Regions from separate parts of the Eubacterium maltosivorans genome, predicted to be linked through region 1. Evidence: a T-box and tRNA genes for the amino acid it is inferred to sense, from the RefSeq annotation. Region 1 holds a T-box; the other regions hold tRNA genes.
The links. A T-box is a leader RNA that pairs with one kind of tRNA and senses whether it is charged. The one in region 1 lies ahead of ileS (isoleucine--tRNA ligase), so its partner is inferred to be a tRNA-Ile.

Region 1 (4,224 bases):
TCCGGGTCACGTGTGCTGGTCATAACAGAAAAGGAGCCTGCCTTGTAAACAGAGGCGCAGGCTGTCTGCACTGTAAAATTAAAGATCAGAGCAAATGTCAAAATTGCTGTCATTAGTTTTTTCATTTTTCTCTCCATTACATAAAAAGATAGTCCCAATTAAAAAATCGAATTGTGATCTTCATTATATCACAATTCGATTAAAAATAGTAAATTCTTTTAAGATTCGATGCGGAACTGAGCCAGCGGCCGGAACAGCAGCATGGAGATGACAATGCCCACAATGGCCTGCAAAGCGTTAAAAGGAATATTAACCAGCGGAGAGACAAAACTGCCGTACAAGATAATTTCTGATACATAGTAGATCAGAGTCATGATCACTCCGGCAATTACCATCACAGCGATTTCTTTTTTCCGTCCCGGGTTACCGCGCAGAAAATATCCAGTCAGGTAAGCCATCACGCCTTTGGCCAGCATGGTAGGGATGATATAGGCCCCAAAGCCGGCGAAGTAATCCGCCGCCCCTGCGCCGATGGCCGCCGCAATGGTGCCGTAGACCGGCCCCAGAATAAAGCCACACAGAAAAACCGCCGCGTCGCCCAAATGGATGTAGCCGTTGGGAATCGGGATCTTCACGACTGAGATCATGATAAAGGTAACGGCCATTAGCAGCGCCGTATAGCATACTTTTTTGGTTGTGATGTTCACTTTTAGACCTCCGAAAATAAAACGTTGCATCCATTATAGCACATTGGCAGGGAATGAAAAGGACCAAAAAGGACCAAAATCGTGCGGATTCTGGTCCCTATGGGTTTTACTGTACTTTTTCGATAAAAATGCTCACGCTGCTCGCGTAGTCGAGACCGGTGCGCTGCGGATTGTTGGGGCTGATGGTTACGCTGATATCGCAGCCGTCCACGTTGCCGGTGATGGTGGTAGAAGCGTCGCTGTCGGCCTGGTTAAAGTTTTCGGCAGAAGCCATGAGATCCGAATAAAACTGCGCCAGCTCAGCCGTGTCGGCAGTGGAGCCGTAAACCGCTGTCCAGCCGGGATTTCCATTGTTTGTGGTAATATCGTGGGAGTCTCCGACGCCGCTCACTTTGTAAAGCGGCAGAAGATTGCTGGGGTAGGACTGGGCCAGCTGTCCGTCCTCATTATTATAGAGGTCGGCCTGGTTCGCGTCAATGACCTCCTGCATTTCCGGCGGGGTCTGTAAACCCTCGGTGGTTGCTGAGTTGTCAACTGTGGGCTGCGGGGTTGCCGTCGGGGTATTGTCCGCGACGGAGGGCGCGCTGGTCGGGGTGGTTTTGGCAGCGTCTTTTGATCCGTTAAACATGGGAACAAAAAACATAATGCCCACGATGATGACAATCACTGCTAAAACGCCGAGAAGTACTTTTTTTTTCGTGTTCATGTTGAGTCACCTTCATTCATCTTTCTAAAATACTATTAATGATTCCGTATAATTCATTATAAACGATTTTCTCTAAAATATAAACCATTTTCTTTAGAAACTAAAGAATACACTTGATTTTCTCCAGAATATTAGGTAAAATAGACTTCATGTATGAATCGATCAAATGCAATGACGAGGACGCTGTGATCACACGTTTTTCAGAGAGGTAACCCTAGTGCTGAAAGGTTACCAGAACAACGGTCATGGAAATCACCTCTGAGCAGGGTTTTTGAGCCAGCCGGTTAGGAAACCACGGGAAACCGTTATCTTTATCGAGTGGGCAGGCACCCTTATAGGGGCGCAGTCTGTCAATCTGGGTGGTACCGCGGAGTTTTGCGCTTCGTCCCTGCGTTGTTGCAGGGGCGGAGCTTTTTTAATGCTTGATGATCCTGCAAAATAACGATCAAAATAACATTATCAAATGAGGAGGCACTATGGCTGTATTTAAAAATTTATCCAATGAATGTGTCAGTGAAACTGAAAATAAAATCGCCAGCCGCTGGGAAGAGATGGATATCTTAGACAGAACCATCAAAAACCGCGACGACGCAGAAAATTTTGTATTCTATGAGGGGCCGCCGACGGCCAATGGAAAACCGGGGATCCACCATGTGATCGCCCGTACCTTAAAGGACTCGGTCTGTAAATACCAGACCATGAAAGGCTACCGCGTGCTGCGTAAAGCCGGCTGGGATACCCATGGACTGCCGGTTGAGATTGAGGTCGAAAAGCAGCTGGGGATCAGTAGTAAGCCAGAGATTGAAGCTTACGGAATCGCAGAGTTTAACAAAAAATGTAAGGACTCTGTCTTTAGCTATGAAAAGCAGTGGCGCGAGATGAGCAAGCGCATGGGCTATTTCATCGATCTGGAAAACCCCTACATTACGCTGGACAACAACTACATTGAATCCGTCTGGTGGATTTTAAATAAATTCTTTAACGAGGGATATATTTATGAAGGGCATAAGATTCTGCCCTATTGCCCGCGCTGCGGCACCGGGCTGGCATCCCACGAGGTCGCCCAGGGCTACCAGGAAATCAAGACCAATACGGTTGTCGTGGCTTTCAAGCGCGCCGACGCCGATGAATACTTCCTGGTCTGGACCACCACACCGTGGACGCTGGCCGCCAATGTGGCCCTGGCCGTCAATCCCGAGGCCGACTATATCAAGGCAAAAAGCAAGGGCGAGGTCTACATCTGCGCCAAGGTGCTCGCGCCCAAACTGCTGGGGGACGATTACGAAATCATCGAGGAAATGAAAGGGAAAGCCCTCGAGCATATTCCTTATGAACGTCTCATGGACTTTGTGCCTGTACCGCCGAATAAAAAAGCTTTCTTTGTTACCTGTGCCGACTACGTCACCACCGAGGACGGTACCGGTGTGGTTCATATTGCTCCGGCCTTTGGGGAGGATGACTACCAGGTTGGACGTAAATACAACCTGCCTGTGCTCCAGCCTGTAGGGGAGGACGGTAAATACACCGAAACACCCTGGAAGGGACACTTTGTCATGGAGGATGGCCTGGACATCCAGATCATCACCTGGCTCAAGGAAAACGGCAAGCTGTTTAAGAAAGAAAAAGTGCTCCACAACTACCCGCACTGCTGGCGTTGTAAGACACCGCTTTTATATTACGCAAAACCCAGCTGGTATATCGAGATCACCAAGATCAAGGATCGTCTCATCGAGAACAACAATGGGGTGGACTGGTATCCTGAATTTGTGGGTGAAAAACGCTTTGGCAACTGGCTTGAAAACCTCAACGACTGGGCCATCTCAAGAAGCCGTTACTGGGGAACACCACTGCCCATCTGGCGCTGTGACGACGAAAACTGCGGTGAGCTGGCCTCTGTCGGCTCAAGAGCTGAGCTTGCTGAGAAAGCCATTGAGGACATCAGCGAGGACATCGAGCTGCACCGCCCCTATGTGGACGACGTGCACCTGCGCTGCCCAAAATGCGGCAAGCCCATGACCCGTGTCAAGGACGTCATTGACTGCTGGTTCGACTCCGGCTCCATGCCCTTTGCCCAGTACCACTACCCCTTTGAGAACAAAGAGCTGTGGGAAAGCCAGTTCCCGGCCGATTTCATCTGCGAGGGCATCGACCAGACCCGCGGCTGGTTTTACTCACTGCTGGCCATCTCCTCCTTTGTTACTGGGAAAGCTCCTTACAAAAAGGTGCTGGTCAACGACCTGATCCTTGACGCTGAGGGTCAGAAAATGTCTAAATCCAGAGGAAATACGGTCAATCCCTTTGAGCTGTTTGACCAGTACGGCGCCGACGCGCTCCGCTGGTATCTGCTCTACGTGTCTCCAGCCTGGACGCCCACCCGCTTTGATGTGGAGGGCCTGAAGGAGGTACAGAGTAAATTCTTTAATACCCTGAAGAACACCTATAACTTCTTTACCCTGTACGCCAACACCGACGGTATCGACCCGAGAACCTTCTTTGTAGATTATGACAAACGCCCGGAAATCGACCGCTGGATGCTGTCCAAGTACAACCGTCTGGTGCAGGAGGTCCGCGGTGAGATGGAAATCTATGACCTCACCAAGGCTGTCCGCAAGATTCAGAACTTTGTCAATGAAGACTTATCCAACTGGTACATCCGCCGCAACCGCCGCCGCTTCTGGGGCAGCGAGCTGACAGAGGATAAGAAGGCTGTGTTCAACACCACCTTTGAGGTGCTGGAAGGTCTGGCCCGCCTGGTGGCGCCCTTCGCGCCCTACATCAGCGAGGAAATCTACACCAAGCTCACCGGCGCCG
Region 2 (4,224 bases), 520 kb from region 1:
TATCCCAACAATGGCTCGGCACACACTGGCGTGCATGCTTCTCTGCCTCCCACCTATCCTGTACATGTTATATCAAAACTCAATGCCAGACTACAGTAAAGCTCTACGGGGTCTTTCCGTCCTGTCGCGGGTAACTCGCATCTTCACGAGTACTACAATTTCACCGGGTGTGTTGTCGAGACAGCGCTCAAATCGTTACGCCTTTCGTGCGGGTCAGAACTTACCTGACAAGGAATTTCGCTACCTTAGGACCGTTATAGTTACGGCCGCCGTTTACTGGGGCTTAAGTTCGCACCTTCGCTTGCGCTAAGCACTCCCCTTAACCTTCCAGCACCGGGCAGGCGTCAGCCCCTATACGTCATCTTTCGATTTAGCAGAGACCTGTGTTTTTGCTAAACAGTCGCTTGAGCCTCTTCTCTGCGGCCCCCGAGGGGGCACTCCTTCTCCCGAAGTTACGGAGTCATTTTGCCGAGTTCCTTAACAACACTTCTCCCGCTCATCTTAGGATTCTCTCCTCGCCTACCTGTGTCGGTTTACGGTACGGGTACCTCTTTGCTCGATAGAAGCTTTTCTTGACAGCGTGAAATCGGCGACTTCCCTACTTATTTTTCGTTCCGCATCACAGCTTGACCTTGGGGAAAAAGGGATTTGCCTCTCTTTCCAGTCTCACTGCTTGCCCCGGCTCTTCCAATGGCCGGGTTCGCTTATCCTTCTGTGTCACTCCATCTCTCAAACGCATTGAGGTAGTACTGGAATTTCAACCAGTTGTCCATCGCCTACGTCGTTCGACCTCGGCTTAGGCCCCGACTAACCCTGAGCGGACGAGCCTTCCTCAGGAAACCTTGGGCTTTCGATGGTGAAGATTCTCACTTCACTTTCGCTACTCATGCCAACATTCTCTCTTCTCTTAAGTCCACTGAACCTTTCGATTAAGCTTCGCCCCTAAGAGATTGCTCCCCTACCACTGTACCTTACGGCACAATCCATCGCTTCGGTGCCTGATTTTAGCCCCGTTCATTTTCGGCGCACCACCACTCGACCAGTGAGCTATTACGCACTCTTTAAATGTATGGCTGCTTCTAAGCCAACATCCTGGTTGTTTGTGCAGTGACACATCCTTTCCCACTTAATCAGTACTTGGGGACCTTAGCGGATGGTCTGGGCTGTTTCCCTTTTGACAATGAAACTTATCTCCCACTGTCTGACTGCCCTGTTAAAATGGACGGCATTCGGAGTTTGATATGGTTCGGTAAGCTTGACGCCCCCTACCCAATTCAGTGCTCTACCTCCGTCATTCATCACAGAACGCTAGCCCTAAAGCTATTTCGGGGAGAACCAGCTATCTCCGTGTTCGATTGGAATTTCACCCCTATCCACAACTCATCCAAGCCTTTTTCAACAGACACTGGTTCGGGCCTCCACTTGGTTTTACCCAAGCTTCACCCTGGTCATGGATAGATCACACGGTTTCGGGTCTACAGCATGCAACTCGTCGCCCTCTTAAGACTCGCTTTCGCTTCGGCTCCGCACCTGAAGTGCTTAACCTCGCTACATACCGTAACTCGTTGGCCCGTTCTACAAAAAGCACACTGTCACTTGCGCTCCAGCTGCTTGTAAGCACAGGGTTTCAGTTTCTATTTCACTCCCCTCCCGGGGTTCTTTTCACCTTTCCCTCACGGTACTTTCCGCTATCGGTCACTGGGTAGTATTTAGCCTTGGGGGGTGGGCCCCCCATCTTCCCACAGGGTTTCACGTGTCCCGTGGTACTCGTTGAATCTCCTCATTTCGGCTTTTCGCTTACGCGCGTCTTACGCTCTTTGCGGGGCCTTCCCATGCCCTTCTGCTAAACGGAAATGATTGTTGGATTCTGGGCTTTTCCTCGTTCGCTCGCCGCTACTTAAGGAATCGATGTTTCTTTCTTTTCCTCCGGGTACTAAGATGTTTCAGTTCCCCGGGTTCCCTCCGTTATGCTATGGATTCACTTAACGGTGACGGTTCTTCTAACCGCCGGGTTTCCCCATTCGGACATCCACGTCTCGTCGGATATGTGCTCCTAAACGTGGCTTTTCGCAGCTTGTCGCGTCCTTCTTCGGCTCCCAGTGCCAAGGCATTCGCCCTGTGCTCTTTGTTTCTTGATCTCCACGAATGCTTTCGCATTTCGTTTTTCTTTTGTTCTCTTTCTGAGCTCAAAAGAATGTTGTTTTTGAAATTGCATTTATTAAGAAGTTTTACTTTGTTTAATATTTGCTCTTTACTCTTTTTTCTTTATGTTGTTTTCAATGACCAATATGATGTTTTATCATGGTGGGCTTGGGAGGACTTGAACCTCCGACCTCACGCTTATCAGGCGTGCGCTCTAACCACCTGAGCTACAAGCCCATATTTATTTTTTTAAATATGGTGGAGACGAGGAGACTCGAACTCCTGACCTTCTGCATGCGAAGCAGACGCTCTCCCAACTGAGCCACGCCCCCGCAATTGGTTTTGATGATAATATGGTGGAGATGAGGAGATTCGAACTCCTGACCCCCTGCTTGCAAGGCAGGTGCTCTCCCAACTGAGCTACACCCCCGTATCATCATTGTGCTGTATGACTTTGGGTCATACAAAAGAAAATAGTACCATGACTTCCTGTTCCCTAGAAAGGAGGTGATCCAGCCGCACCTTCCGATACGGCTACCTTGTTACGACTTCACCCCAATTACTAGCCCCACCTTCGACCGCTGAGTCCTTACGGTTCTCTCACGGGCTTCGGGTGTTGCCAACTCTCGTGGTGTGACGGGCGGTGTGTACAAGACCCGGGAACGCATTCACCGCGGCATTCTGATCCGCGATTACTAGCAACTCCAACTTCATGCAGGCGAGTTGCAGCCTGCAATCCGAACTGGGATCTGTTTTAAGGGATTTGCTTCACCTCGCGGTTTCGCGGCCCTCTGTTCAGACCATTGTAGCACGTGTGTAGCCCAGGTCATAAGGGGCATGATGATTTGACGTCATCCCCACCTTCCTCCGTATTGTCTACGGCAGTCCCTCTAGAGTGCCCAACTCAATGCTGGCAACTAAAGGCAGGGGTTGCGCTCGTTGCGGGACTTAACCCAACATCTCACGACACGAGCTGACGACAACCATGCACCACCTGTCTCTCTGTTCCCGAAGGAAACGTCCCATCTCTGGGATTGTCAGAGGATGTCAAGACCTGGTAAGGTTCTTCGCGTTGCTTCGAATTAAACCACATGCTCCGCTGCTTGTGCGGGTCCCCGTCAATTCCTTTGAGTTTCAACCTTGCGGTCGTACTCCCCAGGCGGAATGCTTATTGTGTTAACTGCGGCACTGAGTTTCCCCAACACCTAGCATTCATCGTTTACGGCGTGGACTACCAGGGTATCTAATCCTGTTCGCTCCCCACGCTTTCGCACCTCAGCGTCAGTATTTGTCCAGCAAGCCGCCTTCGCCACTGGTGTTCCTCCTAATATCTACGCATTTCACCGCTACACTAGGAATTCCACTTGCCTCTCCAATACTCAAGTCTGACAGTTTCAAATGCACGTCACCGGTTGAGCCGGTACCTTTCACATCTGACTTATCAGACCGCCTACGCGCCCTTTACGCCCAGTCATTCCGGACAACGCTTGTCCCCTACGTATTACCGCGGCTGCTGGCACGTAGTTAGCCGGGACTTCCTCATTGGGTACCGTCATGTTTTCTTCCCCAATAACAGAGCTTTACGATCCGAAAACCTTCTTCACTCACGCGGTATTGCTGCGTCAGGGTTGCCCCCATTGCGCAATATTCCCCACTGCTGCCTCCCGTAGGAGTCTGGACCGTGTCTCAGTTCCAGTGTGACCGTTCGCCCTCTCAGACCGGTTACCCATCGTCGCCTTGGTGGGCTGTTATCTCACCAACTAGCTAATGGGACGCGGGTCCATCCTATGGCACCGGAGTTTTCATGATCATGCCATGCGACACAATCATAATATAAGGCTTTACTCCCAGTTTCCCGAGGCTATTCCTTTCCATAGGGCAGGTTACCCACGCGTTACTCACCCGTTCGCCACTTTCCAATCACTTATTCCCCCGAAGGTTCTTAACTGATCTTCTCGTTCGACTTGCATGTGTTAAGCATACCGCCAGCGTTCGTCCTGAGCCAGGATCAAACTCTCAATAATTAGTTTATCGTTTTGCCTTTCGGCTTCTTGATCTGGTTCATGTGATGATTTTTTGAAG
Region 3 (4,224 bases), 1.0 Mb from region 1:
AGGTATTGACATTCCTAAAGCATCGTCGTATAATAATGAAGCTGTCGCAAGTGAGACAGCAAGTGAGTGAGAAATCACCACTTCGCATAAAAGTTTTTTTAAAAAAGTTCAAAAAGAGCTTGACATTGAAAAAACAAGATGCTAAAATATAGAAGTTCTCTCCGCAAGAGGGAACAACGATTACAGCGAAAAGCTGTAAGGGTCATAGAAAAGAGAATAGTACCATAAAACCTGAAATTCCAGCTGATGGAAATCAGCAAAGGATAAAAAACGCAAGTGCGATGAACACTTCAAAAAAATCATCACATGAACCAGATCAAAAAGCCGAAAGGCAAACGATAAACTTTTTATTGAGAGTTTGATCCTGGCTCAGGACGAACGCTGGCGGTATGCTTAACACATGCAAGTCGAACGAGAAGATCAGTTAAGAACCTTCGGGGGAATAAGTGATTGGAAAGTGGCGAACGGGTGAGTAACGCGTGGGTAACCTGCCCTATGGAAAGGAATAGCCTCGGGAAACTGGGAGTAAAGCCTTATATTATGGAGAGATCGCATGGTCATTTCATGAAAACTCCGGTGCCATAGGATGGACCCGCGTCCCATTAGCTAGTTGGTGAGATAACAGCCCACCAAGGCGACGATGGGTAACCGGTCTGAGAGGGCGAACGGTCACACTGGAACTGAGACACGGTCCAGACTCCTACGGGAGGCAGCAGTGGGGAATATTGCGCAATGGGGGCAACCCTGACGCAGCAATACCGCGTGAGTGAAGAAGGTTTTCGGATCGTAAAGCTCTGTTATTGGGGAAGAAAACATGACGGTACCCAATGAGGAAGTCCCGGCTAACTACGTGCCAGCAGCCGCGGTAATACGTAGGGGACAAGCGTTGTCCGGAATGACTGGGCGTAAAGGGCGCGTAGGCGGTCTGATAAGTCAGATGTGAAAGGTACCGGCTCAACCGGTGACGTGCATTTGAAACTGTCAGACTTGAGTATTGGAGAGGCAAGTGGAATTCCTAGTGTAGCGGTGAAATGCGTAGATATTAGGAGGAACACCAGTGGCGAAGGCGGCTTGCTGGACAAATACTGACGCTGAGGTGCGAAAGCGTGGGGAGCGAACAGGATTAGATACCCTGGTAGTCCACGCCGTAAACGATGAATGCTAGGTGTTGGGGAAACTCAGTGCCGCAGTTAACACAATAAGCATTCCGCCTGGGGAGTACGACCGCAAGGTTGAAACTCAAAGGAATTGACGGGGACCCGCACAAGCAGCGGAGCATGTGGTTTAATTCGAAGCAACGCGAAGAACCTTACCAGGTCTTGACATCCTCTGACAATCCCAGAGATGGGACGTTTCCTTCGGGAACAGAGAGACAGGTGGTGCATGGTTGTCGTCAGCTCGTGTCGTGAGATGTTGGGTTAAGTCCCGCAACGAGCGCAACCCCTGCCTTTAGTTGCCAGCATTGAGTTGGGCACTCTAGAGGGACTGCCGTAGACAATACGGAGGAAGGTGGGGATGACGTCAAATCATCATGCCCCTTATGACCTGGGCTACACACGTGCTACAATGGTCTGAACAGAGGGCCGCGAAACCGCGAGGTGAAGCAAATCCCTTAAAACAGATCCCAGTTCGGATTGCAGGCTGCAACTCGCCTGCATGAAGTTGGAGTTGCTAGTAATCGCGGATCAGAATGCCGCGGTGAATGCGTTCCCGGGTCTTGTACACACCGCCCGTCACACCACGAGAGTTGGCAACACCCGAAGCCCGTGAGAGAACCGTAAGGACTCAGCGGTCGAAGGTGGGGCTAGTAATTGGGGTGAAGTCGTAACAAGGTAGCCGTATCGGAAGGTGCGGCTGGATCACCTCCTTTCTAGGGAACAGGAAGTCATGGTACTATTTTCTTTTGTATGACCCAAAGTCATACAGCACAATGATGATACGGGGGTGTAGCTCAGTTGGGAGAGCACCTGCCTTGCAAGCAGGGGGTCAGGAGTTCGAATCTCCTCATCTCCACCATATTATCATCAAAACCAATTGCGGGGGCGTGGCTCAGTTGGGAGAGCGTCTGCTTCGCATGCAGAAGGTCAGGAGTTCGAGTCTCCTCGTCTCCACCATATTTAAAAAAATAAATATGGGCTTGTAGCTCAGGTGGTTAGAGCGCACGCCTGATAAGCGTGAGGTCGGAGGTTCAAGTCCTCCCAAGCCCACCATGATAAAACATCATATTGGTCATTGAAAACAACATAAAGAAAAAAGAGTAAAGAGCAAATATTAAACAAAGTAAAACTTCTTAATAAATGCAATTTCAAAAACAACATTCTTTTGAGCTCAGAAAGAGAACAAAAGAAAAACGAAATGCGAAAGCATTCGTGGAGATCAAGAAACAAAGAGCACAGGGCGAATGCCTTGGCACTGGGAGCCGAAGAAGGACGCGACAAGCTGCGAAAAGCCACGTTTAGGAGCACATATCCGACGAGACGTGGATGTCCGAATGGGGAAACCCGGCGGTTAGAAGAACCGTCACCGTTAAGTGAATCCATAGCATAACGGAGGGAACCCGGGGAACTGAAACATCTTAGTACCCGGAGGAAAAGAAAGAAACATCGATTCCTTAAGTAGCGGCGAGCGAACGAGGAAAAGCCCAGAATCCAACAATCATTTCCGTTTAGCAGAAGGGCATGGGAAGGCCCCGCAAAGAGCGTAAGACGCGCGTAAGCGAAAAGCCGAAATGAGGAGATTCAACGAGTACCACGGGACACGTGAAACCCTGTGGGAAGATGGGGGGCCCACCCCCCAAGGCTAAATACTACCCAGTGACCGATAGCGGAAAGTACCGTGAGGGAAAGGTGAAAAGAACCCCGGGAGGGGAGTGAAATAGAAACTGAAACCCTGTGCTTACAAGCAGCTGGAGCGCAAGTGACAGTGTGCTTTTTGTAGAACGGGCCAACGAGTTACGGTATGTAGCGAGGTTAAGCACTTCAGGTGCGGAGCCGAAGCGAAAGCGAGTCTTAAGAGGGCGACGAGTTGCATGCTGTAGACCCGAAACCGTGTGATCTATCCATGACCAGGGTGAAGCTTGGGTAAAACCAAGTGGAGGCCCGAACCAGTGTCTGTTGAAAAAGGCTTGGATGAGTTGTGGATAGGGGTGAAATTCCAATCGAACACGGAGATAGCTGGTTCTCCCCGAAATAGCTTTAGGGCTAGCGTTCTGTGATGAATGACGGAGGTAGAGCACTGAATTGGGTAGGGGGCGTCAAGCTTACCGAACCATATCAAACTCCGAATGCCGTCCATTTTAACAGGGCAGTCAGACAGTGGGAGATAAGTTTCATTGTCAAAAGGGAAACAGCCCAGACCATCCGCTAAGGTCCCCAAGTACTGATTAAGTGGGAAAGGATGTGTCACTGCACAAACAACCAGGATGTTGGCTTAGAAGCAGCCATACATTTAAAGAGTGCGTAATAGCTCACTGGTCGAGTGGTGGTGCGCCGAAAATGAACGGGGCTAAAATCAGGCACCGAAGCGATGGATTGTGCCGTAAGGTACAGTGGTAGGGGAGCAATCTCTTAGGGGCGAAGCTTAATCGAAAGGTTCAGTGGACTTAAGAGAAGAGAGAATGTTGGCATGAGTAGCGAAAGTGAAGTGAGAATCTTCACCATCGAAAGCCCAAGGTTTCCTGAGGAAGGCTCGTCCGCTCAGGGTTAGTCGGGGCCTAAGCCGAGGTCGAACGACGTAGGCGATGGACAACTGGTTGAAATTCCAGTACTACCTCAATGCGTTTGAGAGATGGAGTGACACAGAAGGATAAGCGAACCCGGCCATTGGAAGAGCCGGGGCAAGCAGTGAGACTGGAAAGAGAGGCAAATCCCTTTTTCCCCAAGGTCAAGCTGTGATGCGGAACGAAAAATAAGTAGGGAAGTCGCCGATTTCACGCTGTCAAGAAAAGCTTCTATCGAGCAAAGAGGTACCCGTACCGTAAACCGACACAGGTAGGCGAGGAGAGAATCCTAAGATGAGCGGGAGAAGTGTTGTTAAGGAACTCGGCAAAATGACTCCGTAACTTCGGGAGAAGGAGTGCCCCCTCGGGGGCCGCAGAGAAGAGGCTCAAGCGACTGTTTAGCAAAAACACAGGTCTCTGCTAAATCGAAAGATGACGTATAGGGGCTGACGCCTGCCCGGTGCTGGAAGGTTAAGGGGAGTGCTTAGCGCAAGCGAAGGTGCGAA

Region 2: it has a tRNA-Ile gene. The T-box ahead of ileS (isoleucine--tRNA ligase) is inferred to sense a tRNA for this amino acid. The anticodon was not compared.
Region 3: it has a tRNA-Ile gene. The T-box ahead of ileS (isoleucine--tRNA ligase) is inferred to sense a tRNA for this amino acid. The anticodon was not compared.

Annotation. Positions count from the first base shown of each region.
Region 1 covers NZ_CP029487.1:3,275,697-3,279,920, forward strand. The annotation lists gene CPZ25_RS15120 (hypothetical protein) at 1-125, opposite strand, end outside; gene CPZ25_RS15130 (ECF transporter S component) at 219-707, opposite strand; gene CPZ25_RS15135 (hypothetical protein) at 814-1,413, opposite strand; T-box leader at 1,576-1,806, shown strand; gene ileS (isoleucine--tRNA ligase) at 1,890-4,224, shown strand, end outside.
Region 2 covers NZ_CP029487.1:3,796,962-3,801,185, reverse strand. The annotation lists rRNA gene CPZ25_RS17610 (23S ribosomal RNA) at 1-2,138, opposite strand, end outside; tRNA gene CPZ25_RS17605 (tRNA-Ile) at 2,303-2,379, opposite strand; tRNA gene CPZ25_RS17600 (tRNA-Ala) at 2,399-2,474, opposite strand; tRNA gene CPZ25_RS17595 (tRNA-Ala) at 2,497-2,572, opposite strand; rRNA gene CPZ25_RS17590 (16S ribosomal RNA) at 2,643-4,166, opposite strand.
Region 3 covers NZ_CP029487.1:4,278,209-4,282,432, forward strand. The annotation lists rRNA gene CPZ25_RS19935 (16S ribosomal RNA) at 347-1,870, shown strand; tRNA gene CPZ25_RS19940 (tRNA-Ala) at 1,941-2,016, shown strand; tRNA gene CPZ25_RS19945 (tRNA-Ala) at 2,039-2,114, shown strand; tRNA gene CPZ25_RS19950 (tRNA-Ile) at 2,134-2,210, shown strand; rRNA gene CPZ25_RS19955 (23S ribosomal RNA) at 2,375-4,224, shown strand, end outside.